2 linked regions of the Labrys monachus genome follow. The protein of the gene in region 2 binds, or shares a complex with, the protein of the main gene of each other region. Links are inferred from orthologs where the notes say so. Each region holds a gene or a part of one and is shown on either strand. Other genes may lie near its edges. The genes, in order: rplL and rpmG.

What was found.
Region 1: rpmG (region 2) and rplL share a complex: the UniProt entries of both Escherichia coli proteins name them as parts of the 50S ribosomal subunit. The link is inferred for Labrys monachus from one-to-one orthologs.

Annotation. Positions count from the first base shown.
Region 1 is NZ_JAUSVK010000001.1:4,266,619-4,277,163, forward strand. Bases 1-2,944 are described here. They hold rplL (50S ribosomal protein L7/L12), read right to left. Parts: upstream 1,688-2,944; coding sequence 1,313-1,687; downstream 1-1,312. Other genes in these bases: rpoB (DNA-directed RNA polymerase subunit beta), read right to left, coding at 1-998; rplJ (50S ribosomal protein L10), read right to left, coding at 1,741-2,259; rplA (50S ribosomal protein L1), read right to left, coding at 2,845-2,944. In the rest of the region: more of rplA, read right to left, coding at 2,945-3,543; rplK (50S ribosomal protein L11), read right to left, coding at 3,548-3,979; transcription termination/antitermination protein NusG, read right to left, coding at 4,210-4,743; preprotein translocase subunit SecE, read right to left, coding at 4,756-4,953; tuf (elongation factor Tu), read right to left, coding at 5,459-6,649; J3R73_RS19570 (TrmH family RNA methyltransferase), read left to right, coding at 7,193-7,966; J3R73_RS19575 (hypothetical protein), read right to left, coding at 7,992-8,552; J3R73_RS19580 (acyltransferase), read left to right, coding at 8,869-9,831; DNA repair protein RecO, read right to left, coding at 9,856-10,545. UniProt on the Escherichia coli protein: The binding site for several of the GTPase factors involved in protein synthesis (IF-2, EF-Tu, EF-G and RF3). Is thus essential for accurate translation.
Region 2 is NZ_JAUSVK010000001.1:3,123,747-3,139,640, forward strand. The notes cover bases 6,905-9,815. They hold rpmG (50S ribosomal protein L33), read left to right. Parts: upstream 6,905-8,231; coding sequence 8,232-8,399; downstream 8,400-9,815. Other genes in these bases: J3R73_RS14145 (NUDIX hydrolase), read left to right, coding at 6,905-6,917; J3R73_RS14150 (MFS transporter), read left to right, coding at 6,917-8,098; J3R73_RS14160 (hypothetical protein), read right to left, coding at 8,604-9,269; J3R73_RS14165 (GumC family protein), read right to left, coding at 9,266-9,815. In the rest of the region: topA (type I DNA topoisomerase), read left to right, coding at 1-2,681; J3R73_RS14130 (thiol-disulfide oxidoreductase DCC family protein), read right to left, coding at 2,706-3,083; rnr (ribonuclease R), read left to right, coding at 3,451-5,787; J3R73_RS14140 (DUF983 domain-containing protein), read left to right, coding at 5,790-6,206; more of J3R73_RS14145, read left to right, coding at 6,210-6,904; more of J3R73_RS14165, read right to left, coding at 9,816-11,575; J3R73_RS14170 (polysaccharide biosynthesis/export family protein), read right to left, coding at 11,710-12,420; J3R73_RS14175 (hypothetical protein), read left to right, coding at 13,048-13,416; J3R73_RS14180 (hypothetical protein), read left to right, coding at 13,413-13,784; J3R73_RS14185 (hypothetical protein), read left to right, coding at 13,977-14,171; J3R73_RS14190 (hypothetical protein), read left to right, coding at 14,608-15,024; J3R73_RS14195 (response regulator), read right to left, coding at 15,284-15,655; J3R73_RS14200 (DUF3572 family protein), read left to right, coding at 15,802-15,894.

The sequences.
Region 1 (10,545 bases), 1.1 Mb from region 2 along the record:
AGCACCTTGAGGTTCTTCTCGGTGAGCTCCTCGCCCGCCTCGAGATAGATCTCGCCGGTCTTGGTGTTGACGATGTCCTCGGACACATATTGCCCGACGAGGTCGTCATCGGTGACGCGCAGCGCCTTGAGCCCCTTCTCCGCCAGCGCACGCGCCGAACGGGCGGTCAGCTTCTTGCCCGCTTCCACGACGATCTCGCCGGTATCGGCATCGATGAGGTCGATATTGGGCTTGGCGCCCTTCATGCGGTTCCAATCATAGGGAACACGCCAGCCGTCATCGGTGCGGGTATAGATGATCGAGTTGTAGAAGGTCGACAGGATCTCCTCACCGTCCATGCCCAGGGCGAAGAGCAGCGACGTCACCGGAATCTTGCGGCGGCGGTCGATACGCGCAAAGACGATGTCCTTGGCGTCGAACTCGATGTCGAGCCAGGAACCGCGATAGGGAATGATGCGGGCGGCGAACAGCAGCTTGCCCGAGGAATGGGTCTTGCCCTTGTCGTGGTCGAAGAACACGCCGGGCGAGCGGTGCATCTGCGAGACGATGACGCGCTCGGTGCCGTTGACGATGAAGGTGCCGTTCGAGGTCATGAGCGGCATATCGCCCATGTAGACATCCTGCTCCTTGATGTCCTTGACCGAACGCGCGCCGGTTTCCTCATCGACATCGAACACGATCAAGCGTAGGGTCACCTTCAAGGGCGCAGCGAAGGTCATGCCGCGCTGGCGGCACTCGTCGACATCGTATTTCGGTCCTTCGAACTCGTATTTGACGAATTCGAGCATGGCCTTATTCGAAAAATCGGAGATCGGGAAAACCGACTTGAAGACCGTCTGCAGTCCCTCGTCCGTCCGCCCGCCCGCGGGCTCGTCGACCTGAAGAAACTGATCGTATGACGCCTTCTGAACCTCGATCAGGTTCGGCATCGTCGCGACTTCGCGGATTTTTCCGAAAAACCGGCGGACGCGCTTGCGTGCATTGATCGTCTGAGCCATGTGGTCCTCGTCCCTTCATGCGACACGATGGAACAGCCCGGCGCTGCGCCATCGATGCCACAAGCATCTGATCCCGCAGGCGAAGGCGCCGACGCCCCCTCACCTGCCCGGCGGCGTTCCGCTCGCACGGAACTCCGCATAAATTACGGCCGGCTGGCGCCGCCCCTTCGCCCTTTGCAACGGCGGATCGCAAAACCCCTCCGGGATTCTCCGATTCGCCGTCTCCGCCCCGAGGACAGCCCCTGCCCGGGCGCCTCAAACGCGGAAAAGGCCCCGGGGAATCCCCGGAGCCGTAACGCCTGACGCAAGCTCTCTTACTTGAGCTCGACCTTGGCGCCAGCCTTCTCGAGCTGAGCCTTGAGCTTGTCGGCCTCTTCCTTGGAAACGGCTTCCTTGACAGGCTTCGGAGCACCCTCGACGAGGTCCTTGGCTTCCTTGAGGCCGAGGCCCGTGATCGCGCGGACTTCCTTGATGACTTCGATCTTCTTTTCGCCGGCAGCGGCGAGGACGACCGTGAACTCGGTCTGCACTTCGGCGACCGGCGCAGCGGCACCAGCCGGGGCAGCGGCAACGGCGACGGCGGCCGCAGCCGAGACGCCCCACTTCTCTTCCAGCGCCTTGGCGAGTTCAGCGGCTTCGAGAACCGTCAGGCTCGAGAGGTCTTCGACGATCTTTTCAATCTTGGACATGGTCCATTCTTCCTAAATTCTGGTTCGTACCGGTTATCGGGTTGCGAACGGCCTTACGCCGCTTCGTCTCGCTTGGCATAAGCCTCGAACACACGGGCCAGCTTGGCAGCCGGCGCGGTGACGACCTGAGCAACCTTGGTCGCCGGAGCCTGGATAAGGCCGACGAGCTTGGCGCGCAGTTCATCGAGTGACGGCAAGGTCGCGAGGGCCTTGACGCCGTCCGTGTCCAAGGAGGTCTTGCCCATCGCGCCGCCCAGGATAACGAACTTGTCGTTGCCCTTGGCGAAGTCGACGGCGACCTTGGGTGCTGCCACCGGATCGCTCGAATAAGCGATCAGGGTCGGCCCCTTCAGAAGGGGCGCGATGCTGGCAACATCCGTGCCATCGAGAGCGATCTTGGCGAGGCGGTTCTTTGCGACCTTCACGGTCGCGCCAGCCTGCTTCATCTGCTTGCGCAGCTTCTGCATCTGGGCGACGGTCAGGCCGGAATAGTGAGCTACGACGACCACTCCGGAAGCCTTGAAGACCTCCTGGAGAAAGCCGATGAACTCCTGCTTTTCCGCTCTTTCCACGTTGCTCTCTCCGGTTGCAGCTCTTCGTCAGAACGAAAAGCTGACCGTTGCACTTTGCCGCCTCCATACCCTCCGGCGAACCGGCGTGCTGAAGGCGACGCTCGAGTGCCTGTCCCCCGTCACCGGCGTGCGTCAATATGACACATGCCTTGCGGTTTCAGGTGCGTCGGATCGAACCAAGTCACGAGGCAGCCGCGAAACGGATACCAAAAACCGGTCTTCCCCGTCTATGCAGGCAAAAAGAGCGCCCTTTCAGGCGTTTCTTTGCAAATTAAGCGGGTTTCCCCGCGCCTGCAGTCTCGGACAGGACATGGCCGCCCGGGCTTGAAAAACTTCCCCGCCCGTTCGGCCAGTCTAAAATCCGGATAACTCCGGACAGCAAAATCCCGGGCCGCTTGCGCACCCCAGGTTCATGAACCTTTGATCAGTTCAGTGAGAGTCGCGATATAAGGCCTCGGACGCCAAATGCCAAGAGCTAATTCGAGGCTCTCCGCCATATTGTGGCATACCGGCCGAAGCGGCCACGCGCCGCGGGCGCAAAAAAGCCCCGCCACAGAGGCGGGGCCCGATGTCGTCGTCGGCCGCTCAGGCGCCGAGCAGGGTCGTCGGATCGATCTTCACGCCGGGGCCCATGGTGGACGACAGCGCGACGCGCTGCACATAGGTCCCCTTGGCGCCGGCCGGCTTGGCGCGGACCACCGCGTCGGCGAACGCCTTGATGTTCTCCGCCAGCTTGTCGGAACCGAATGACGCCTTGCCGACCGCGCCGTGCACGATGCCGGCCTTCTCGACGCGGAACTCGACCGAGCCGCCCTTCGACGCCTTGACCGCGGACGTGACGTCCATGGTCACGGTGCCGACCTTCGGGTTGGGCATCATGCCGCGCGGGCCGAGCACCTTGCCGAGGCGGCCGACCAGAGGCATCATGTCGGGCGTGGCGATGCAGCGGTCGAAATCGATCTTGCCGCCATTGACGATCTCGACGAGATCCTCGGCGCCGACGATATCGGCGCCCGCCGCCCGGGCTTCATCGGCCTTGGCGCCGCGCGCGAACACGGCGACGCGCAGCGTGCGCCCCGAGCCGTTCGGCAGATTGCAGACGCCGCGGACCATCTGATCGGCATGGCGGGGATCGACACCGAGATTCATGGCGATCTCGACCGTCTCATCGAACTTGGCGGTGGCCCGCTCCTTGACGAGCTGGACCGCTTCGTCCAGGCCATAGAGCTTGATGCGGTTAACGCCTTCTTTGGCGGCGCGGATGCGCTTTCCCTGATGAGACATCATATCACCCGACGATCTCGAGGCCCATAGACTGGGCGGAACCCTTCACCATTGCCATGGCCGCTTCGACCGTATCGCAATTGAGGTCAGGCAGCTTCTTGGTGGCGATCTCACGGATCTGGTCGATCGTGATCTGGCCCGCCTTGGCACCCTTGCCCGGCGTCTGCGAACCGGACTTGATGCCCGCAGCTTCCTTCACGAAGAAGGAAACCGGCGGCAGCTTGAGTTCGAAGGTGAACGAGCGGTCCTGATAGGCGGTGATGATGACGGGAATCGGCGTTCCCTTCGTCATCTGCGCCGTGCGCGCATTGAAGGCCTTGCAGAATTCCATGATGTTCAGACCGCGCTGGCCGAGCGCGGGGCCGATCGGCGGCGACGGGTTGGCAGAACCCGCCGGCACCTGCAGCTTGACGTAGCCGGTAATCTTCTTCGCCATTTATTGCTCCTGAGCGGGTTGCCCCGCGGTTGATGGCCATCGCTGTGGCCGGAGTTCGCGGTTCGGTTCCGCCGGACGGCGACAAGCCCGGCCTCCCCTCCCGCGACGTCGTACCAGCGGCCGAATGCGATCGCATCGGACCACCGGACACCTGCGATCTTCAGGGCGAAATCGACGATTTCGCGAAGATCGGCAAGGGCTGGGGGTGCTTCCGCAGCCCCCTCGGCAGATCAGAGCTTCTCGACCTGCGCATATTCGAGTTCGACCGGGGTCGCCCGGCCGAAGATGGAAACCGCCACCTTGAGGCGGGCACGGCTCTCGTCGACTTCCTCGACCACGCCGTTGAAGGAGGCGAAAGGACCGTCGGCGACACGCACCTGCTCGCCGACCTCGAAGCTGACGGAGGGCTTCGGACGCTCGACGCCGTCGGCGACCTGACCCTTGATGCGTTCGGCCTCACGATCGGGAATGGGTACCGGCTTGGCCTTGTCCGCCCCCAGGAAGCCTGTGACCTTCGGCGTGTTCTTGATGAGGTGATGCACCTCGTCGGTGAGTTCGCACTTCACCAGAACGTAGCCGGGAAAGAACTTGCGCTCGGTGTCGACCTTGCGGCCGCGGCGCACCTCGACGACCTTCTCGGTCGGCACGAGGATCTCCTCGAACAGGTCAGACAGCCCGCGCTGCGCGACCTGCTCGCGGATCGACTGAGCCACCTTGTTCTCGAAGTTCGAATAGGCGTGAACGATATACCAGCGCTTGGCCATCAACGATCGTCCTCAACGGCCAAGATTGATAAGGAAGCCGACACCGGCCTTCAGGACGGCATCGGTGACCGAAAAGAAGATCGCCATGACGGCAACGAAGATCACGACCATGATCGCCGTGATCACGGTTTCCCGGCGCGTCGGCCAGGTCACCTTGTTAGTTTCATTGCGGACCTGTTGCAGGAACTGCAACGGTGTCGTCTTTGCCATCGTCCTACCGCCACCTCAGGCCGGACTTTCACGTCAGTCCAGCGCCTATGTCGAAATCCTGCCCTGCAAAAGCAAGACCGAGCCAATACAAAACCGAGGGTGCGGCGAAGCCCCATCCCCCGGCTACCGATAAATCGCTGCGAAAGGAGGCAAATACCCCATCCGCGTGAATTGGCAGGGGCAGCAGGGATCGAACCTGCGACCTACGGTTTTGGAGACCGTCGCTCTACCAGCTGAGCTATACCCCTACGCGATGCCCGCGCGGCGCTTACATAGCCGCGCAAATGGTTCGGCGCAATCCCGTTGATGCGGACATCGCCGCAAAATTTGCGGCATCTCCCGGAGATGATGCCACACGACCGTGCCACAGGCCAGCGCCTCGGCGACACCGCCGCACGGCCTTAGAGAGGGCTCCGCGGCGCGCGCGCAGCCCTCGCGCCTCCGTAAAGCGAAACGGCGCAGCCGAGGCTGCGCCGGTTCCCGAGCGTGTCGAAACGATTTCGGCCTATTCGATGATGGCGGCGACGACGCCGGCCCCGACGGTGCGACCGCCTTCACGGATGGCGAAGCGCAGCTTCTCCTCCATGGCGATCGGCACGATCAGGCTCACCGTCATGGCGATGTTGTCGCCCGGCATCACCATTTCCGTGCCTTCCGGCAGCGTCACGATCCCCGTCACGTCCGTCGTGCGGAAGTAGAACTGAGGACGGTAATTGCCGAAGAACGGCGTATGGCGACCGCCCTCTTCCTTCGTCAGGATATAGGCCTCGGCCTTGAACTTCGTGTGCGGCTTCACCGAACCCGGCTTGCACAGAACCTGGCCGCGCTCCACGTCCTCGCGCTTGGTGCCGCGCAGCAGCGCGCCGATGTTGTCGCCAGCCTGACCCTGGTCCAGCAGCTTGCGGAACATCTCCACGCCCGTCACCGTCGTCTTCTGCGTCGGACGGATGCCGATGATCTCGACTTCCTCGCCGACCTTGACGATGCCGCGCTCCACGCGTCCCGTCACCACCGTGCCGCGGCCCGAGATCGAGAACACGTCTTCCACCGGCATCAGGAACGGCTGGTCGATCGGCCGCTCCGGCTGCGGGATGTAGTCGTCCACCGTCTTCATCAGCTCGAGGATCGCGTCATGCCCGATCTCCGGCGACTTGTTCTCCAGCGCCATCAGCGCTGAGCCCTTGGTGATCGGGATGTCGTCCCCAGGGAACTCGTACTTCGACAGAAGCTCGCGCACTTCCAGCTCCACGAGCTCCAGAAGCTCGGGATCGTCGACCATGTCCACCTTGTTCAGAAACACCACCAGCGCGGGAACGCCGACCTGGCGCGCCAGCAGGATGTGCTCGCGCGTCTGCGGCATCGGACCGTCCGCCGCCGAAACGACCAGGATCGCGCCGTCCATCTGCGCCGCGCCCGTGATCATGTTCTTCACATAATCGGCGTGACCCGGGCAGTCCACATGCGCGTAGTGACGGTTCTTCGTCTCGTACTCAACATGCGCCGTCGAGATCGTGATGCCGCGCGCCTTCTCTTCAGGCGCCTTGTCGATCTGGTCATACGCCGTGAACGTCGCCCCGCCCGTCTCCGCCAGAACCTTCGTGATCGCTGCCGTCAACGACGTCTTGCCATGGTCGACGTGACCAATCGTGCCGATGTTGCAGTGCGGCTTGTTCCGTTCAAATTTCTCTTTGGCCATAGCCCCGGTTCCAGCATTGGAGGATTGGGTATTTCGCCGGTGCGAAATATCGCGCGGGTCGATAGGCGTTTTCGCAGCGGCACGCAACAAAAGATTGCTCCGCGCCGCGCCGCCCGCGCCCCGATAGACCGCCGTTCGAATCGTAAGATGGAGCGGGTGAAGGGAATCGAACCCTCGTATTCAGCTTGGAAGGCTGCTGCTCTACCATTGAGCTACACCCGCGTCCCAACCGATCGGACTTGGTGGAGGGGGTTGGATTCGAACCAACGTAGGCTGAGCCAACGGATTTACAGTCCGTCCCCTTTAACCACTCGGGCACCCCTCCAAACCGTCCTTCGCAGCGCTGGTGACACCGCTGCGACCCGAAGCCGCCGAGTGGCGCGGCTGCTTCGTTCGAGGGCGTCCTTATGGTGACGCGGCGGGGACCTGTCAACCGAAAAAGGCGAAATCCCTCGACCGACTTTCGCGCCCGGCGGATAACCAAACGATCGGGGCTTTTTTTGCGGCGCCAGCCATGCGATGGCAATTGTCCTGGAGGTATCGATGAACGACAGGGAACGCAGGGGACGCCAGGGGCACCACCGGGAGCGGCCGGATTCGGGAACGCCGGACACCGTCGTCATCTATGGCTGGCACCCCGTGCGCGAGGCGCTGCAGAACCCCGCGCGCACGCTGAAGCGGCTTCTCGCGACCGAGAATGCCGCGCGGCGGCTGGCGGAGGAGAACATCCAGGCCGGCATCCCCCTGCAGATCGTCCGCCCCGGCGAGATCGACCGGCTGCTGACCGCCGATTCCATCCATCAGGGCCTCTATCTGGAGACCGCGCCGCTGCCGGCTCCCGCCTTCGGCGAATTGCGCGCCAGCGATATCGTACTGGTGCTCGATCAGATCACCGATCCGCACAATGTCGGCGCCATCGTCCGCTCCGCCGCCGCCTTCAGCGTCGCGGCGATCATAACCACCGAGCGCCATTCGCCCTCCGCGACCGGCGTGCTGGCCAAATCCGCCTCCGGCGGCCTCGAGCATGTGCCGATCGTGTCGGTGCGCAATCTCGGCGATACGCTCGACGAGATGGGCGACAGCGGCGTGATGCGCGTCGGCCTCGATTCCGAGGGGCCGGCGACCTTGGAAGGCACGCCCCTGTCCGGTCCGCTCGCGCTCGTCCTCGGCGCCGAGGGCAAGGGCCTGCGCCAGCGGACGCGGTCGCTGTGCGACGCCCTCGCTCGGCTCGACATGCCTGGCGCCATCAAGAGCCTCAACGTCTCCAACGCCGCAGCGCTGGCGCTCTACGTCGCGCGGCAGCAAGTCAAGGCTTGAGCGCGCCGGCCACAGCGCGGATGCGTCAGCGCTGGACCTGGCTGGCACTCGGCTTGGACGGAGATGATCCGATCGAGGGCGTGGCCGAATCGAAGTCCATGCTCTCCAGGTTCGGGCGGGGGACGGGAAGGGCCAGGGGTATGCGCACCGCGGCCGGCCGGGCCGCCGGCGCGATCGATGCCAGCCTGGGCTTGGCGGGCGGCTTTTTCGGCGGCGCGCCGGAGCCCGACCGGTCAGGTCCGGCATAGGGCGCGTCCGGCAGCGCCGTCTCGACATTGCGCGGGGGAATCGGAGGCCGTGCCGGGGCGGCGCCGGCATCCGGCACCTCGCCATAGGCGGGTTCGTAGCGATAGCGCGGCGCATAGGCCCTGCGCTGCGCCCAGGGCGCCTGATAGTCGCCGTCGTCGGGCGCATAGTCCTGCGGGTCATACATCGGACGGCGGGGGAGCGGCGCATAATAGTCCCCTCCCCAGCCGCCATCGTCATAATAATAGCCGTCGCGCCAGCCGGCCATCGCCGGCGCCGCCGGCAAGGCCACCGAGACGAGCACCGAAATCGTCAGCAAACGTATGACGGGCAAGGGCACGGGTCCCATCCTCCAGATGACATCTCCGGCCTGATAGCGCAGGATCTGGGCGGAATAACGATTTGTTAAGCATAGCGGGACGGAACGCCTCGCCGGTGGCCCGGCCCGCGGCCGCATCCGCGCAAGACCGACACGTCCAAGTAACAATCTGCCCTTAGACTGCGATCCGCGCTTTCGAGCGAGGTTCCAGATGTAGACATAGGCGTCTGGAAACGACCATGATACCGTCGCGCAAGGCCTCTGCCATGCAGGCGAAGAACCGATCGCAAACGCCACCCCGGGCCTTGATTACAGCGAAGGACATACGCCGTTGAAGGTGCATAGTGGGATCGAGATGGCCAGGCTCGTCGCTCTGGTCGCCGTCATTTCGCTCCACGCCAATGCATACGGGATTTTCGGCGACGATCGCGCCATCGGATTCGTCGTCGATGAACTCTGCCGTTTCGCGGTTCCCGTCTTCTTCCTGATTTCCGGCTATTTGTGGAAGGACGATTCGCTTGCCGCGCCCGTCGAGCCTCTCCTCAGGCTGTTCAGGCGGCTCCTCGTCCCCTTCGTCATCTGGGTTGCGTTCTACACCTTCTGCGAGATATCGCAGGTCTTCTATCCCGGCACGTTTCCGAACCCGGCCAGCATCCGCTCCTACATCTTCATTCCGCTGAGCGGCGGCGCCGGGTTTCATCTGTGGTTTCTGCCGGCGCTGTTCATCGGCACCGCACTCGGCTGGTTCGCCGTCCGCCGTGTCGGCCTCAAGGGCGGCCTCGCGCTTTCCGCCACCCTCTATCTCGTCGGAACGGCGCTCGCGCTCTATGCGCGATCGCGGAACTTCGACGCGATCGTGTGGATCTACCGCAACGGCCTCTTCTTCGCGCCGCTCTTCCTCGTGCTGGGCCATGCCATGAAAAAGGGACGGATACCGGCAATCCCCATGCTCGCCGCCTTGGTTCTGGCCGGAGCGGCGATCCATATCGCCGAAGGCTGGTATGTCTTCGACAGGTTTCCGAAAGGCCATGACATGTCGCTCGGGACCGTTCCCCTGGCGGTCGGCGTGTTCGGCCTCTTCCTTCACATGCGCGCGGGCGCCGATCCCGTCGTGCCCTGGGGGCGCGACGTCTTCGGGGCCTATCTGGCGCATCTTTTCTTCCTGAGGCTTTTCGCGGCGCAGGTCGGACAGCGCGGCGTCGGCGCCGCCTTGGCGTGCATCGCCTTCACGCTGATCGTCTCCCTCCTCTTCTCGCGCCTGATGAAGAGGAGCGCCGTCACCAGACCGCTGGTCTCCTGAGCGGACGTCGTCCGCGGTCGAGCGTCACAGGCGCCCGGTCAGCGCCTCCACCACGGCATGCCGCCCCTCCGGCATGACGAGACCGCGCGGCGCGAACACGTCACGCTCGAGGAAATAGCGGGTGAGCCGGAGCGCGTCGGCAATGTCGGCGGCGCTGGGACTTCCCACCTCGCCGCGCAGGAAGCCCGGCAAAGGCAGCAGCCTGTCGTGCCAGGGCGCTCCCGCCTCGCGGCTGACCGCCCGGCCGGTCTTCGGCGAGACATAAGCGAGGTCGTCCGCGCTGCCGGTGGCGGCACAGCGGCCGAGATCGAGGCCGAAGCCGAGTTCGGTGAGGATCTCGAGCTCGAACCGCGCGATCAGCGCCGGGGCCACCCCCGCATCCGAAATCACCGCGATGATCTCTCCCAGCGCCCCGTGGAGACCGGGATGAGGCTCGCGCTCAGGCAAAAGCCGCACCAGCGCCGCGACATGGCTCATCGCGAAGAGCGCGAGGCGCGAGGACAGGAAATGCGCGGCATGCAGGGCCAGCCCTTCGACGGCGAAATGCCCGAGATGCCCGTCGATGCGTGCCCGCCAGACCAGTTGCACCGCGTTGCCGGGCTGCAGCACCGGCTGCAGCGCCCGCGACCGCGCCGCCCGCACCAGGCCGAGATGGCGGCCATGACCCCGCGTCATCGCCTCCAGGATCACGCTGGATTCGCCGTGGCGCCTGAC
Region 2 (15,894 bases):
AGGATGGGTCCGTCGAGCCGGACGCCGATTTCGCCATGATCTGGGAAAACGACGCCAAGGCCTCCAAGCGCCTGTCCGAGATCGCCAAGGCGGTGAGGGCGAGCGACAAGCTGATCCTGGCGACCGACCCCGACCGCGAGGGCGAGGCGATATCCTGGCACGTGCTGGAGATCCTGCGGGAAAAGCGCGCCATCAAGGACATTCCCGTCGAGCGCGTCACCTTCAACGCCATCACCAAGGATGCCGTGCTGAAGGCGATGAAGTCGCCGCGCGACATCGATGAAGGCCTCGTCGATGCCTATCTGGCCCGCCGGGCCCTCGATTATCTCGTCGGCTTCCGCCTGTCGCCGGTGCTGTGGCGCAAATTGCCCGGCGCACGGTCGGCCGGCCGGGTGCAGTCGGTGGCGCTGCGCCTCGTCTGCGACCGGGAACTCGAAATCGAACGCTTCGTGGCCCGGGAATACTGGTCGCTGGTGGCGACGCTGGCGACACCGCGCGGCGACGTGTTCGACGCCCGTCTCGTCGGTGCCGACGGCAAGAAGATCCAGCGGCTCGACGTCGGCACCGAGCAGGAGGCGCTGGCCTTCCGTGCCGCGCTCGACCAGGGGCGCTATGTCGTTACGAGCGTCGAAGCCAAGCCAGCCAAGCGCCATCCCTTCCCGCCCTTCACCACATCGACCCTGCAGCAGGAGGCGAGCCGCAAGTTCGGGATGTCGCCCAATCGCACGATGCAGATCGCCCAGCGTCTCTATGAAGGCGTCGCGGTCAACGGCGAGACGGTCGGCCTCATCACCTATATGCGGACCGACGGGGTCGAAATCGCGCCGGAAGCGATCGCTTCCATCCGCCAGATGATCGGCAACAGCTTCGCGGCGCCCTATCTGCCCGGCGCGCCGCGGCGCTACACGACCAAGGCGAAGAATGCGCAGGAGGCGCATGAGGCGATCCGTCCGACCGATCCGACCCGCGCGCCACAGCAGGTCTCCCGTTTCCTGGAGCCCGAGCAGGCCAAGCTGTACGAGCTCATCTGGAAGCGGACCGTCGCCAGCCAGATGGAGAGCGCCGAACTCGAACGCACCACGGTCGATATCCTCGTCGAGGCGGGCGGCCGCAAGCTCGATCTCCGCGCCAGCGGCCAGGTGGTCAAGTTCGACGGCTTCCTGACGCTCTACAACGAGGACCGCGACGACGACGGCGACGACGATGATTCCAAGCGCCTGCCCGCGATGTCCGCCGGAGAGCCGCTGACCAAGAAGGCGATCGCCGCGACCCAGCATTTCACCGAGCCGCCGCCGCGCTTCTCCGAGGCGACGCTGATCAAGCGCATGGAAGAGCTCGGCATCGGCCGTCCTTCGACCTACGCCGCCACCCTCGCCACCTTGCGCGACCGCGAATACGTCTCCATCGACAAGAAGCGCCTGAAGGCGGAGGACAAGGGGCGGCTGGTCACGGCCTTCCTCGAGAGCTTCTTCGCCCGCTACGTCGAATACGACTTCACGGCCGCCCTCGAAGAGGAACTCGACCGCATCTCCAATCATGAGCTTGATTGGAAGCAGGTGCTGCGCGATTTCTGGCGCGATTTCTCGGCGGCGCTCGAAAACACCAAGGACCTGCGCACCACCCAGGTCCTCGATGCGCTGAACGAGCTTCTCGGCCCTCATATCTTCCCCGACCGGGGCGACGGCTCGAACCCGCGCGTCTGCACCGTCTGCGGCACCGGCACGCTCTCGCTCAAGCTCGGCAAATATGGCGCGTTCATCGGCTGCTCGAACTATCCGGAATGCCGCTATACCCGCCAGCTTTCCGCCGGCACCGAGAATGGCGGCGAAGGCGAGAATGGCGGCGAGGCCGGCACCAAGAAACTGGGCGCCGATCCCGTCTCGGGCCAGGACGTCACGGTGCGCGACGGACGCTTCGGACCGTATGTCCAGCTCGGCGAGGGCGAAAAGCCCAAGCGCGTCAGCCTGCCCAAGGGAATCGGTCCCGGCACCATCGATCTCGAACGGGCGCTCGCCCTGCTCGCTTTGCCCAAGGAAGTTGCCACCCATCCGGACACCGGCAAGCCGATCGTCGTCGGCATCGGCCGCTTCGGGCCCTATGTCCAGCACGAGAAGACTTACGCCAATCTGGAGAAGGACGACGACGTGCTGGCGATCGGTGCCAATCGCGCCGTCGATCTCATCGTCACCAAGGAGACAAAGGGTCCCGGCCGGCGCTTCGGCGCGGCGGCCGCCGCAGGTCGCGTCCTCGGCGACTATCCGGGCGGCGGCGAGGTGCAGGTGAAGCCGGGCCGCTACGGCGCCTATGTCACCAACGGCAAGGTCAACGCCACCCTGCCCAAAGGCATGGAAGCCGATGCGGTGACGCTGGCGCAGGCCATCGAGATGATCGCCGCCAAGGGAGGCGGAGCCAAGGCCGCCGGCGCGAAGGCCCGTACCACCAAGGCGCCCGGTACCAAGACGGCTGCTTCCAAGACGGCCGGAACCAAGACGGCCGCCGCCAAGAGCGCGGCAAAGGACGGCCCGGTGAAGAAGGCGCCCGCGAAAAAGGCGGCAGCGGCTGGAGCCGAGGCGACGGAAACGGCCGCCCCCGCCGCCAAGCGGGTCGCCGGAAAGGCCGCGCCGAAGAAGGCCGGCAAGGCTATCCTCGATTCGGACGACGTGCCTTTCGACGTGGACTGACCGGAAGCGCGAACGTCGGGCGCCTCACCACCGTCCCCTGCTCCGGTTCCAGGCGAAGAGGAGGTCGGCGAAACGGTCATAGGCCAGGCGGGTGACAAGAATGACGCCCGGCGCGCCGAACAGCCGGGCGAGCCAGTTCTGGCCCGGCGTAAGTCGCCAGATCGCCAGCGCGACATCGGCTCCCGCCAGGAGATGGCCCTCTTCGTCGACGGCGTGCAGGCGGCGGCGGACGTCGTCGACGGTCACGCCGTACCGGGCCAGCACGTCCGGCTCCAGATTGATGTCGAGGAAGGCCAGCCGGCCGGCCTTCACCGCCGCCAGCGATCTGCCTTGCTGGTGGCGGATGCCGGCCTCGCAGACGGGGCAGCGCGTATTATACCAGACCGTGAGCTTGGGAAGCATGGGCGATCCGCGGCTGTGAAGCTCGTCGACGACATTCGACACCCCATCTTCGCCGGGAACGCCGTGCTGCAGCGCGGCATAGACATTGACACGATGTCGCACTCTCCCTATATGCCTCCTGTCCGGTTCCATCGAACCGCTGCCGCGACGCTGCCTGTGCCAGCCGGTCGCGATCGATTTCAGACGGTCTGTCCGGGGCACCCCGACATCTGCGGCCTTCCTGCTCCCTTACCGATGACAAGCGTCGCCGGTGCAGGCGCGCAGGCCCGGATCATCCCGACAGACATCCCGCCAGCCCGGCGAACGTCCAGCCAAATGCGGCGTGCCGGCGATTGGCTTCGACAAACACCCTGTGCGTTGGTCTATGATGCCTCATCCAGGCTCCCGACGCCAAAATCGGAATTCCCTCGTGCCCCGCAAACCTAGAAATACCGCAGCATCGGAGCCGTCCCTCCCCAGTCGCGACGACATCGTCGCCTTCATCGCCCGTTCGCGCGGCCGGGTCGGCAAGCGTGAGATCGCCCGTGAATTCGGCCTCAGCGGCGCGGACAAGATCGCACTGAAGCACCTGCTCGACGAATTCGCCGAGGAAGGTGCGGTGCAGCGCACGCGCAAGGGCTTCAACGCCCCCGGCGCTCTGCCCTCCTCCCTCGTCGCCGACATCACCGGCCGCGATCGCGACGGCGAGCTGGTCGCCGTGCCCTCCGACTGGAACGAGGACGCCGGCAAGCCACCGAGCATTCTCGTCGTCGTCCCCAAGCGTTTCGGCGGGGCCGCACCCGGCGTCGGCTCGCGCGTGCTGCTGCGCATGGCCGATGGCGCATCGGACCATCGTCCCACCGGCCGCGTCATCAAGCTGATCGAGCGCCTGCGCCAGCGCATTCTCGGCGTGTTCCGCCGCCTGCCCAACGGCGAGGGCGAGGTCGTCTCGATCGAGAAGCGCAACGCCGACCGCAAGCTGGCGGTCCGCGCCGACGATGCCTCGGGCGTGGAGGACGGAGACCTCGTGTCCATCGAGCCGCTGCGGGGCTCGCGCGGCGGGCCGCCCCTCGCCCGCATCGTCGAGAGGGTCGGCAAGGTCGGCAGCGAAAAGGCGATCAGCATGATCGCCATCCATGCCCACGACATCCCCTATGTCTTCCGCAAGGATACGCTCGAGGAAGCGGAAGCCGCCCGCCCCGCGACGATGTCGGGCCGCGAGGATTGGCGGCGCCTGCCGCTGATCACCATCGATCCCGCCGACGCCAAGGACCACGACGATGCCGTCCATGCCGAGCCGGATGCCGATCCGGCCAATCCAGGCGGCCATGTCCTCACGGTGGCCATCGCCGACGTCGCCGCCTATGTCCGTCCGGATTCGCCCCTCGACCGCGAAGCACTGATCCGCGGCAATTCGGTCTATTTTCCCGATCGCGTCGTGCCCATGCTGCCCGAACGCATTTCGAACGACCTCTGCTCCCTGCGCCCCGACGAGAACCGTCCGGCGCTCGCCGTGCGCATGATCATCGCCGCCGACGGCCGCAAGCTGCGCCACAGCTTCCATCGCGTGATGATGCGGTCGGCGGCCAAGCTCTCCTATGCCCAGGCCCAGCGTGCGGTCAACGGCGACACCGACGAGATCACCGGACCGCTGCTCGAACCGGTGCTTCGCCCGCTCTGGGCCGCCCATGCGGCGCTCAAGCTGGAACGCGGCGAGCGAGGCCCGCTCGATCTCGATCTCCCCGAGCGCAAGATCCTGTTGAAGCCGAGCGGCATGGTGGACCGCGTCCTCGTGCCCGAGCGGCTGGACGCGCACCGCCTGATCGAGGAATTCATGATCCTCGCCAATGTGGCGGCCGCCGAGACCCTCGAGGCGAAGAAGACCCCGCTGGTCTATCGCGTGCATGACGAGCCCTCGATGGAGAAGGTCATCGCGCTGCGGGAGTTCCTTCGCACGCTCGACATCCCGCTTTCCAAGCAGGGCGCCATGCGGGCATCCCAGTTCAATGCCGTCCTGCAGCAGGTCGAGGGGACCGACAATGCCCATCTCGTCAACGACGTCGTGCTGCGCTCGCAGAGCCAGGCGGAATATTCGGCCGACAATATCGGCCATTTCGGCCTCAATCTGCGGCGCTATGCGCATTTCACCTCACCCATCCGCCGCTATTCGGACCTGATCGTGCATCGGGCGCTGATCCGTGCCCTCCATCTCGGCGACGACGGGCTGCCGGCCGACATGACGCCGGCCGCCCTCAACGAGGTCGCCGCACGGATCTCGGCCTGCGAACGCCGCGCCATGACGGCGGAACGGGAGACCATCGACCGGCTGATCGCGCATTTCCTCGCCGACAAGGTGGGCGAGATCTTCCAGGGGCGCGTCTCCGGCGTCATCAAATCCGGCCTGTTCGTCAAGCTCCTCGAAACAGGCGCAGACGGCTACGTACCGGCCGCGACGATCGGTCACGATTATTATCGCTTCGAGGAAGAGGCACATCAACTCGTCGGTGCGGCGACGGGCGAATCCTTCCAACTCGGCGACACGGTGTCGGTGAAGCTGGTCGAAGCCGCCCCCTTCGCCGGCGCCCTGCGTTTCGAGATCGTCTCGGACGGAGGCCGCCAGCGCCCGCCGGGCCGCCGGACAGGCATGGTCAAGCGCCCGCGCATCACGGACCGCAAGGGCAGCGGCGCCCGGCGCAAGGCCAGGAGCCAATGGAGCAAGGGATGAGAATGGCGGCGATGATCGAATATTCCCCAGGCCAGCGCGACGTCGCCCTCGCCATGCGGCGCGGCCTCACGCTGCGCTGCCCGAACTGTGGCAAGGGCCACCTGTTTTCATCCTATCTGAAGGTCGTCGACCGTTGCGAGGCGTGCGGCGAAGAGCTCTTCCATCACCAGGCCGACGACGCGCCTCCCTACTTCACCATGCTGATCGTCGGGCACGTCATCGTGGCCGGCGTGCTCAGCCTCGAAATAGGCTGGCATCCGCCCATCTGGCTTCACATGCTGATCTGGCTGCCGCTGACCGTGATCCTCTCCCTGGCGTTGCTGCCGGTGATCAAGGGCAGCATCGTTGGCCTGCAATGGGCCAATCGCATGCACGGGTTTGCATCGGATCATGATCCCGATGCCATATCGCATTACTGAATCATGAGCCTCGTGCCGCCCGAACGAACCCGGGCCGCCTCGCCCCGCGATGCCGCCTCCCTCATTCTCGTCGACCGCAGCGGTCGTGTGCCGAAAGTATTGATGGGGCGCCGGCATCACGGCCACGTCTTCATGCCCGGCTTCATGGTGTTTCCGGGCGGCCGCGTCGAGGCCGCCGACCGCTCGATGCGCGTCTACGGCTCCCTCGCCCCTCATACCGAACGCAATCTCCTCGCCCGTGTCAGCCGGCCTTCGCCGGGCAAGGCACGGGCCCTCGCACTGTGCGCCATCCGGGAAACATTCGAGGAGACCGGCCTTCTGCTGGGGGAAACGGGGCTCGGCGCGCCTCCGGCGACCAGCGCCCCTTGGCGGGCCTTTGCCGCCCGGGAGGTCTACCCCGCGCCGGAAGCCCTGCATTTCGTGGCGAGGGCCATCACGCCGCCCCGTCACCCGCGGCGGTTCGACACGCGCTTCTTCGTGGCGGATGCCGCGAATATTGCCGGCCGCACCGACGGCGTGATAGGCCCTGACACCGAGCTGGTGGAACTGAAATGGCTGGGCTTTGACGAAACGCAGGACGAGAATCTCGCGGACATCACGCGCAAAATCCTCTCCGAAGTCGTGCGGCGGCTGGCGGAGGGGCTCGAACGAGACCTGCCCGTACCGCTCTTCCATGAACGGCGCGGCACCTGGCGGCGCGATGAAATCTGATGTCCGATAGCCGGGCGTCCCTGCTCGGGGAGCGGAAACCCGGACGGACGCAGGTCGTGACCATCGCGGCGGCGATCACCTGCATTTCAGTCGCGGGCATCGGTCTGTCGCTGGTGACGCCGCTGATGTCCCTGCTGCTTTCGGCACGGGGTATCAGCGCCACGACGATCGGCATCATCATGGCCGCCGGCAGTCTGGCCGGCATCGCTGTCAGCCCGTTCGTGCCGCGGCTGGCCGTGCTGTTCGGCCTGCGCAATTTCGTCCTGCTCAATCTGGCGCTCGCCACGGTGGTGCTGTGCCTGTTTCCGCTGCTTCAATCACTCGCGGCCTGGTTCGTGCTGCGCTTCCTGTTCAGCATCGCGGTCGGCAGCCTGTTCGTGCTGTCGGAATATTGGATCAATGCGGCAGCGCCGAGCGCCAGGCGAGGCCTGGTCATGGGCATCTATGCCACGGCACTCTCGATCGGCTTTGCCGTCGGCCCGGGACTGCTCATCGTCGCCGGCGGCGCGACATCGGTGCTGTTCGTCGTCGGCGCGGCCTTCTTCGTCGTCGCAGCCATACCGATTCTCTTCGCCGGGAGGGCTGTGCCGGCGCTGGAGGGCAAATCCACCTTGTCGGTCTGGCGCTTCGTGCTGGTCGCCCCGGTGGCGACCGCTGCAGCCTTCGTCTATGGCGCCATCGAGCAAGGCAGCTTCTCCTTTCTGACCCTGTACGGCGAGGCGATCCGATTGAGCCAGAACGACTCGGCCTGGCTCCTCACGCTGTTCGGCCTCGGCAACGTCATTTCCCAGGTCCCGCTCGGGCTGCTGTCCGACCGGTACAGCCGTCCCCTGCTGTTGCTGGCCTGCGCGCTGGTCTCGACGGCCGGCGCCTTGCTGATGCCGCTCTTTGCCGAGGACCTGCCTTTGTTGATGGCCGTGATCTTCGTGACCGGCGGAATGGCCGGCGGCCTCTACACCGTCGGCCTCTCCCATCTCGGCGCCCATTTCTCCGGGAGGGCCCTGGCGACCGCCAACGCCGCCTTCATCATGCTGTATGGGCTGGGCATGACGGCAGGCGCGCCGGTGCTCGGCATCGTGGTCGATACTGTCCGTCCGCACGGGTTTGCCTTCGGCCTCGCCTTCATCTGCGGCGCCTATGCGCTCCTGGTGCTTTCCCGCCTTGGAACGCGTGCAAGTTAGGGCGTCCAGCCGCTTTCCGATTGACTTCAGCGCGCCCGTGAGTAGTGTGCGGCCAGATTCAAGCGGGCCGCGCCGTTGCGTGGCTTGGCCGCCTCCATTTTCTTTGGCCGGCGGCATTGTTCGGAGCATCACCATGGCCAAGGCCGCAACCATCAAGATCAAGCTGATTTCGACGGCTGACACGGGTTATTTCTACGTCACGAAGAAGAACACCCGTACGAAGACCGAGAAACTCTCGATGAAGAAATACGATCCCGTCGCGCGCAAGCACGTCGAGTTCAAGGAAACCAAGATCAAGTAGTTCCGGTTGCCGGAACGATATGAGAGGGCGCCTTGCGGCGCCCTTTATTTTTGACGTGGCTGAGCAAATTGCGATTCCATCGAATCGCAATTCTTCTCTGGCTTATTGTTTCGACGCATTTTCATAATCGAAAAGTCGATCAGCTTTTCCGGAAAATGCTCTCGTGCCCATGCCGGCCGATCGGCATTCGGAGCGGCGCGCCGGTCAGACGCCTTTCAGCTTGGTTTGGAAGAAGCTCAGGACAAGGGCGAGCAGGCCATGCGATTCGGTGCGCCGCGTAGCGGGCACCGGCATGCTCCCGGAAGCGGTGCCGGTCGGATTCGGCTGCTGCATATCGGGCTGTTTGGGGTGCGGCGCCCTCCCGCCCGGCCTCGCCACCCGCAGGTCGTGAGCCCTGCGGATGGAGGCTGCTCGCCGCAGGAGAACCCGTGCAGAGGCCTCCGGCCGGTCGTCGTCATAGGCGGTCCGCCGCTCCTGCGTCTTCACGCTGTTCCAGGCCTTGGTGACCCTGACGGCGAGTACGGCCCGGGTCTCCTCCGGCTGGGTATCAGGGTGCAGCCATTTGAGCAGCATGACCATATGCCACCGCAATTTCTCCCGCGAGGCATCGGGCGTAGCGCCGAGGCAGCGATAGCTGTCCGCGTTCGGAGCGAACAGGATCTGCTCGATGAAGAATTCGGACGCCGCGATGACGAAATCGGTGGAGCGCTGGGAGAGGAGCGCGGCCTCCTCGATAGCCTGCTCGTCGCCCGAGACCACCCGCAGCAGAAAGGAAATGTCGTCCGGCAGGTCGCGACTTCTGCTGTGCTTGACGCGTGTGGGCTCGCGGAAGAGGGCGATGGCCGATTGGAGGGCGGTCGGCACTGTCATGACGGGATCTTCGGGGTGGCGGGCTGGCTCTCGATGCGGGTGTTTTCGGCTTCGTCCGGGCCGAGGCCATATCCGTAGCCGTAACCATAGCCGTATCCATAGCCATAGGCATAGCTCTCATGGCGGGAATCGTAGCGGGTGAGGACGGCGCCGATGATGGTGCTGCGGGCGAATTGGAGGCGCTTGAGGCCGCTGCGGACCGCGTGCTTGGAGGTATGGCCGGCGCGCACGATGAACACGGTGGCGGCCACGGCGTTGGACAGCAATTGGGCGTCGGCCAGGCCCATGATCGGCGGGCCGTCGAGGACGACGAGGTCGAAGATCTCGTCGCTGGCGGTCAGCAGCGACAGGAGGCGCGGCGAGGCCAGGAGGTCGGCGGCGTTGGGCGGCAGCGGCCCGGAGGCCATGAACACGAGATTGTCGATCTTGGTCTTCTGCAGCGAGGCGGGCAGCGTGGTGGCGCCGGTCAGGTAGTTGGTCAGCCCCTTGAGGTTGCTCAGCCCGATCTTGGTGTGCAGCGAGGGCTTGCGCAGGTCGCCGTCGATCAGCAGCACGCGCAGCCCCATCGCGGCGAAGTGGCGCGACACCGTCAGCGCCGAGGTCGACTTGCCCTCCGCCGGCTGCGCGCTGGTGAACAGCAGCGATTTCGGCAGGCCGTTGTCGGTGGCAAAATGCAGCGAGGTGCACAGCGTCCGGTATCCCTCGGACAATTCCGAGCGCCCGTCCGCCAGTTCGTCTTCCAGGACCCGTCCGGTGCCCAGGCGCGGGATCACCCCGAGCGTGGCGATGCCGGTCAGGCGCTCCATCTCCTCCAGCGTGGTGACGGTGTTGTCGAGCCGCTCCAGGAGGATGGCGGCGCCGAGCCCGGCCACCAGGCCGAGCGCCAGCGAGAACAGGATGTCCTTGGTCACCTGCGGCGAGGACGGGCTGCCCGGCACTTCCGCCCGGTCGACGATGAACACGTTGTTGGCGCCGATGCCGCCGGCGACGTCGACTTCCTTGTAGCGCTGCAGCAGCCCGTCATAGAGGGCGCGGTTGCTGTCCGCCTCGCGCTTGAGGATGTTGTACTGGATCGAGCGCTTCTGCAGGTCGAGCACCTGCCCCCGCAGGATGTCGATCTGCCGCTTCATCTCCCCCTCCTGGCTCAGCGATGCCTCGTAGGCGCCCTTGAGCGAGGACTTGATCGTGGTGATCTGGGCGGCGAGCTGGCGGTCGACTTCCTTGATCTGGTTGTTGATCTGCACCATCGCCGGATAGCTCGGCTTGAAGGTGGCGATCTTGTCCTGGTAGTCGGTCACCAGGCCGTTGCGCTTGTCGCGCAGGGTCTGGATCGTGCTGTCGCCGAGGAATTGCGGCAGGGTGGCGGCGTCGACCGACTGGGCCTGCTTGTAGATCTGCTCGTTGTGGATGCGGTCGGAGACCAGCCTGGTCAGGGCGTCGTTGGCGGCCGCCAGATTGCTCTCGGCGATCGAGGACTTGTCGGCCGTGTTGATGATCTGCTCCTTCTGGCCGAAGTCGAGCAGCACCTTCTCCGATTCCTGCAGGCGGGCCTGGGCCTGCTGCAGCTGGTCTTCCAGGAAGGTCTTGGCATAGGCATTGGCCTGGAAGCGCTTGTCGAGATTGGCGGCGATGAAGCCGTTGGCGAGCCCCATGGCGATCGACTGCGCCCGGGCGGGTTGCGGATCGGTATAGGTGATGTCGACCATGCGCGAGCCGGTCACCGGCACCACCTTGCGGTTGCCCAGGATGCGCGAGGCCGCTGCCCGGTCGAGCACGCGCCGGTTGACCACCGTCTCGGGGGCGGCCACCGCGCCGGCGCCGGCGAACAGGCGCCCGATCATCGCCATCATCGAGAAGCCGTTCGTCTGCAGGAAGTCCGTATCGTCGGCCAGCTTCAGCGCCGCCGCCGTGCGCTCGGCGATGCTGCGGCTCTCGAGCAGGACATATTGGGTGCGCAGGAACTCGTTGTCGCCCGCCTCCACCGGCGTGATGCTGCCGCTGTCCAGGATCCGGGCGACGTTGCGGTCGATCTGCAGCCGCACGGTCGCGGTATAGAGCGGCGTCGTCATCAGCGTGCGGACCGCCCCGATGGCGGTGAAGCCCAGGACGACGCACAGGATCACCCATTTGTACTTGCGCAGGATGCGCAGATAGTCGTGCACGGTGACGAAGAAGGATTCGGTGCCGCTCGGCGCCGCATTCGCATAGCCGCCCTGTCCGTAGCCCCGCGAGGCCGGCAGGCCGGAGGCCGCGATCAGCTGGCGCGCCGCATCTCCCTCCAGGAGCCTGTCGTCGGCGGCGCTCACGCGGCCGGCTCCGCGGCGCGAGGAAAGAACGCCCCAGCCCGGCACGCGGCCTCGGCGGACCGATCCGCCGCCACCGGCTCCCTCGGAAGCTCCTTCATGCGATATGTCATTCTTCCCGGCACCCAACCCGTCATCTAGAAACTCTTAAATGTGGTGGCTGCCGGCAGGGCCTTGAGGAAGAGCGAGAACGCCGTCTTCGTCTGCGAAGCGTCGGCGACGATCACGTCCCCCGCCTGTATCGCCGGATCGGCCGCCTTGCCGTCCCGGATGGCGTCGATGTCGAAGCGTGCCACCGAGCGCCGGCCGCCTTCCTGACGGAACACCAGCACCGTGTCCGAGGCCGTGTCCGTGTTCGGGCCGCCCGCCTGCGCGATGAACTGCAGCAGCGAGGTCTTGCCCCGCAGCGGATAGATGCCCGGGCTCTTCACCGCGCCCTCGACCGTCACGCGCTGGCTGTTGTATTCGCGCACGAACACCGACACCTGCGGCGATTGCAGATAGCGTGCCCCGAGGCGCTGGGCGAGGTCGCGCTCCATGTCCTGGGGCGTCTTGCCGGTGGTCGGCACGGTGCCGACGAGCGGCAGGTTGACGGTGCCGTTGTCGGCGACCTGCACGCTGCGCGTCAGTTCCGGCACCTGGAACACCGAGATGTCGAGCACGTCGAGCGGGCCGATCTTGTAGGCGGTGTTGCCTGGGGTCGAGGCCGACACGAAGGTCGCCGCCGCGCTGGACAGCGCCGCCTCGTCCACCGGCGCCGCAGCGCCGGTCGCCAGGCCGCCTTCGGTCCCGGTGCCGGAAGAGCCGGCGCACCCCGTCAAAGAAAGACCGCAAACCAGCGCCAGCATTCCCGCCCGCACCGGACCGCGCGTCGGACACCGGGCGAGGCCTCGGTGGGCGCGGCGGGGGACTGGCCAGCTTCTCATTCGACAACTCTGCGTTCACACCAGCGACACAAGGATCCGGCATGCTGGGCGGCACGTCATTCGCGAGAATGCACAGAGGCTTGGCGACGACCATATGGGTCCCTTCACCATCGCCCACCCGCCTGGCCGCAGCCTCTCCACCTTGTAACAGGTCGGGCGGGCATCGTCCAGCATCCTGGGCGCCCGAGGACCCGACGGACAGCCGCTGCCGGTCAATCTACCGAATGCCGCCTGCGCCGCGGTCGGGCGCATAGGCATACCCTTCGGCTCTCTCCACGCAGTAACGATAGCGTATCCTCAACGAGCAGAACACCCGGATACCAGGGTATGGTCCGGAACAGCCAGTAATAAATCATTGACGCGGATTTAAGCTCTCCGATTTGCTGAACGGGTGGGTTGCGCTAACGGATCAAAGAGAGTTATAGATCATAAATATGTGATATTTATCGGAGACGTCAGCGAAAGGCCACCAACATGTTCCCAAGAATCGCGTTGGCATTGATACCCATCCTGTTTGCGGGTGTTGCGTCTGCCCAAAGCATTGGCAGTATGAAGGGAGATGTACTCGTCAACCATGGCAATGGGTTCATCCTCATGGCTGCCGCCGGCCCGCTCGCCATCGGCGATACTGTCATGGCCCGCCCCGGCGCCCGCGCCGTCCTTCGCTATGCCGATGGCTGCAAGGTCGACATCATCCCCGGCACGGTCCTTACCGTCGAGAACGTCTCGCCCTGCGCCTTCCTGGACACGACAGGATCCACCAGCGACGCGACCGGCCAGACGACCAATTCCAACACCACCCCTGGCGACTCCACCTTCCCGGTCGATGCCCTGGTCGCGGCGGGCCTCGGCGGCGCCATTGCCGGCGGTGTCATCGGAACCACTCTCTCTTCGGAGGACAATTCCGCCAGCCCTTGACGGCTTCACCCAGCCGAACGTCCTCGCAAGCCGCCGCATCCGTACCGCGCTTTTCGCATGAGTCGCTCGCGGGAGGCGCGCCGCTCACTATCGACGCCATCGCCTGCAATCCCCGCATCGCCCGATCCATCCCGGCCGTCGGAGCCGACTACCTGCTTGCCGTCAAAGGCAACCAGCCGACATTGCAGACCGCCTTCGAAGCCGCCGACGCCGGCCAAGCCGACATCGACGTCGACAAGGGCCATGGCCGCATCGAAACCCGCGCCATCTCGGTCCTGCATCAGGTCGACCGGCTCGACGGCGACCGGCGCTTCCCCAGCGAAGCCCGCTTCCTCGACGCACGCGCCGTCATCAGGTGGATGCGCTGACCGAATTGAAGGATCGCTTCCGGTACCACGTCCGCTATTCTATTACCTCAGTTACCTCAGTGCGTTCTCCGCCGCCGCCCTCGCAAAGACCATCCGCGGCCATTGGAGTATCGGGAACACGCCGCATCGGACCCTCGACGTGATCGTCCAGGAAGAGTTCTCGCGCGTGCGCACAGGGGATGGCCTCAGAACATGGTCATCCTGAGTAAATTCGCCTTCGACATGCTCCGCGCCACCACCAGCATCAGCGCCCTGCCCAACCTTCCCCCTCAACCCTGCCGGCGGCCGACCAAGCCGCCCCGACCCAAGTCCCCCAAGCTGAGAAGAAAATTCGCCAGCTGGGACGTCAACAGGCTCGCCGAAGCCCTCATCGGCCAAGAAAGCTAAAGCAAAATGCGTTCAAGCAGAAACGGATCACCGCTTCAACGCTTTGGTCTTGAAAGCATTTTGCGATTCTCGTGATTCGATCCGAAGATGGAACGCCCTAACCTAAATCAGTCAGATTCCGACCCCTGGCGGCGCGAGGCTAGACGATGCCCGCTTGATTCATCTCGCGATGCCCTCCGATTCGGTGTTTCGTTGGCCATGGTGCTCCATCTTTTTGTCGAAACATACCATCTTCAAGATGGCGGCCATGCCTAGGCATCGCCAAATCCCGGTATCTCGGAAGTAATAAATCGTAATTTTGCGCTTATCCCGGCGATTAGCCGGCCGACAGGTTGCGCCAGACACCAAAATCGGCATATAGATTATGTATATAATAATCATATAGTGCACATGTGGAAGCGAGCTGCGAAAGGCCGTCGAAATGTTCACGAGAGCTATGTTTGCATTAGTACCGCTGTTGTTCGCAGGCGCAGCATCCGCCCAGAGCGTCAACAACATGAAGGGCAACGTGCTGGTGAATCACGGCAACGGTTTTGTCCTCATGGCTGCTGACGGACCCGTCGCTGTGGGCGATACAGTCATGGCCCGGCCGCACGGCCGGGCTACGCTGACTTATGTGGACGGCTGTAAGGTCGACATCATTCCCGGTACCGTAACCACCGTCGAGAGCGTCTCGCCTTGTGCCTTCGGTCAGGCTGCAAATCCCGACTCAACGGGGCAGGCCTCCGGTCTCGAGGCCGGGTCGTCGGGCCTTCCAGCCGATGCTCTCATTGCCGCTGGCCTCGGTGTCGGTATCACCGGGGGCTTCATTGCAACCGATCTGACTTCTCAGGAAAACCCCGCGAGTCCCTGAAGCGACCAAAGAGCGGAAATTCCTTCTCTTGTCGTACCGCGAACGAATCGTCGAACTCTCCTCTGCGGACAGTGGTTTCGATATTTTGCAAAAAACGCTTCCAGAAGCTCTTTCCGATAAGTCGATAGACTTCTCGGCCAGGAAAATTCCACCAGAGCAATAATCTGTCGTAAAGCCAGTGCCTGGATGTTGCCTGAATTGCCCCCGGCATCGAGACTAGGTAGGATGGTGGGCGCGAGCACCGACGGGTGGAAGGCGGTCACGCCTCGCCGAGGAAGCTGCGCACGGTCTCGAGGAATTTCGCCACCGATATCGGCTTGGACAGATAGGCCTCGCACCCGCCCTGCCGGATACGCTCCTCGTCCCCCTTCATGGCGAAGGCCGTGATCGCCACGACGGGAATCGACTTCAGCTCGTCGTCGTCCTTCAGCCAGCGCGTCACTTCGAGCCCGGACACTTCGGGCAACTGGATATCCATCAGGATCAGGTCCGGCCGATGCTCGCGTGCCAAATTCATCACGTTGATGCCGCTGCGCGTCTCGACGATGTCGTAGCCATGCGCCTCCAACAGGTCGTGGAAGAGCTTCATATTGAGCTCGTTGTCCTCCACGATCAGGACCTTCTTCGCCATGGTACCTCTTGCCTGCGGCATTGCCTGGAAAACAATTAAGTTGCAGCATCCGAGTTCTTGCGACAACTCGCTACGGACACTGCCGGGTCCTGTCGTCCTTCGCGCCGGACAAAACTAGCACTCACTTCTTACCAAACGGAGAATCGATGCTCGCAAACAGCAAGGGCGAGGCCGCTCAAAAGGAAGAAGCACAGGCGGTCGCGGTAGCGGCCCTCGGCTTCATTGCGGCCGACGAGGAT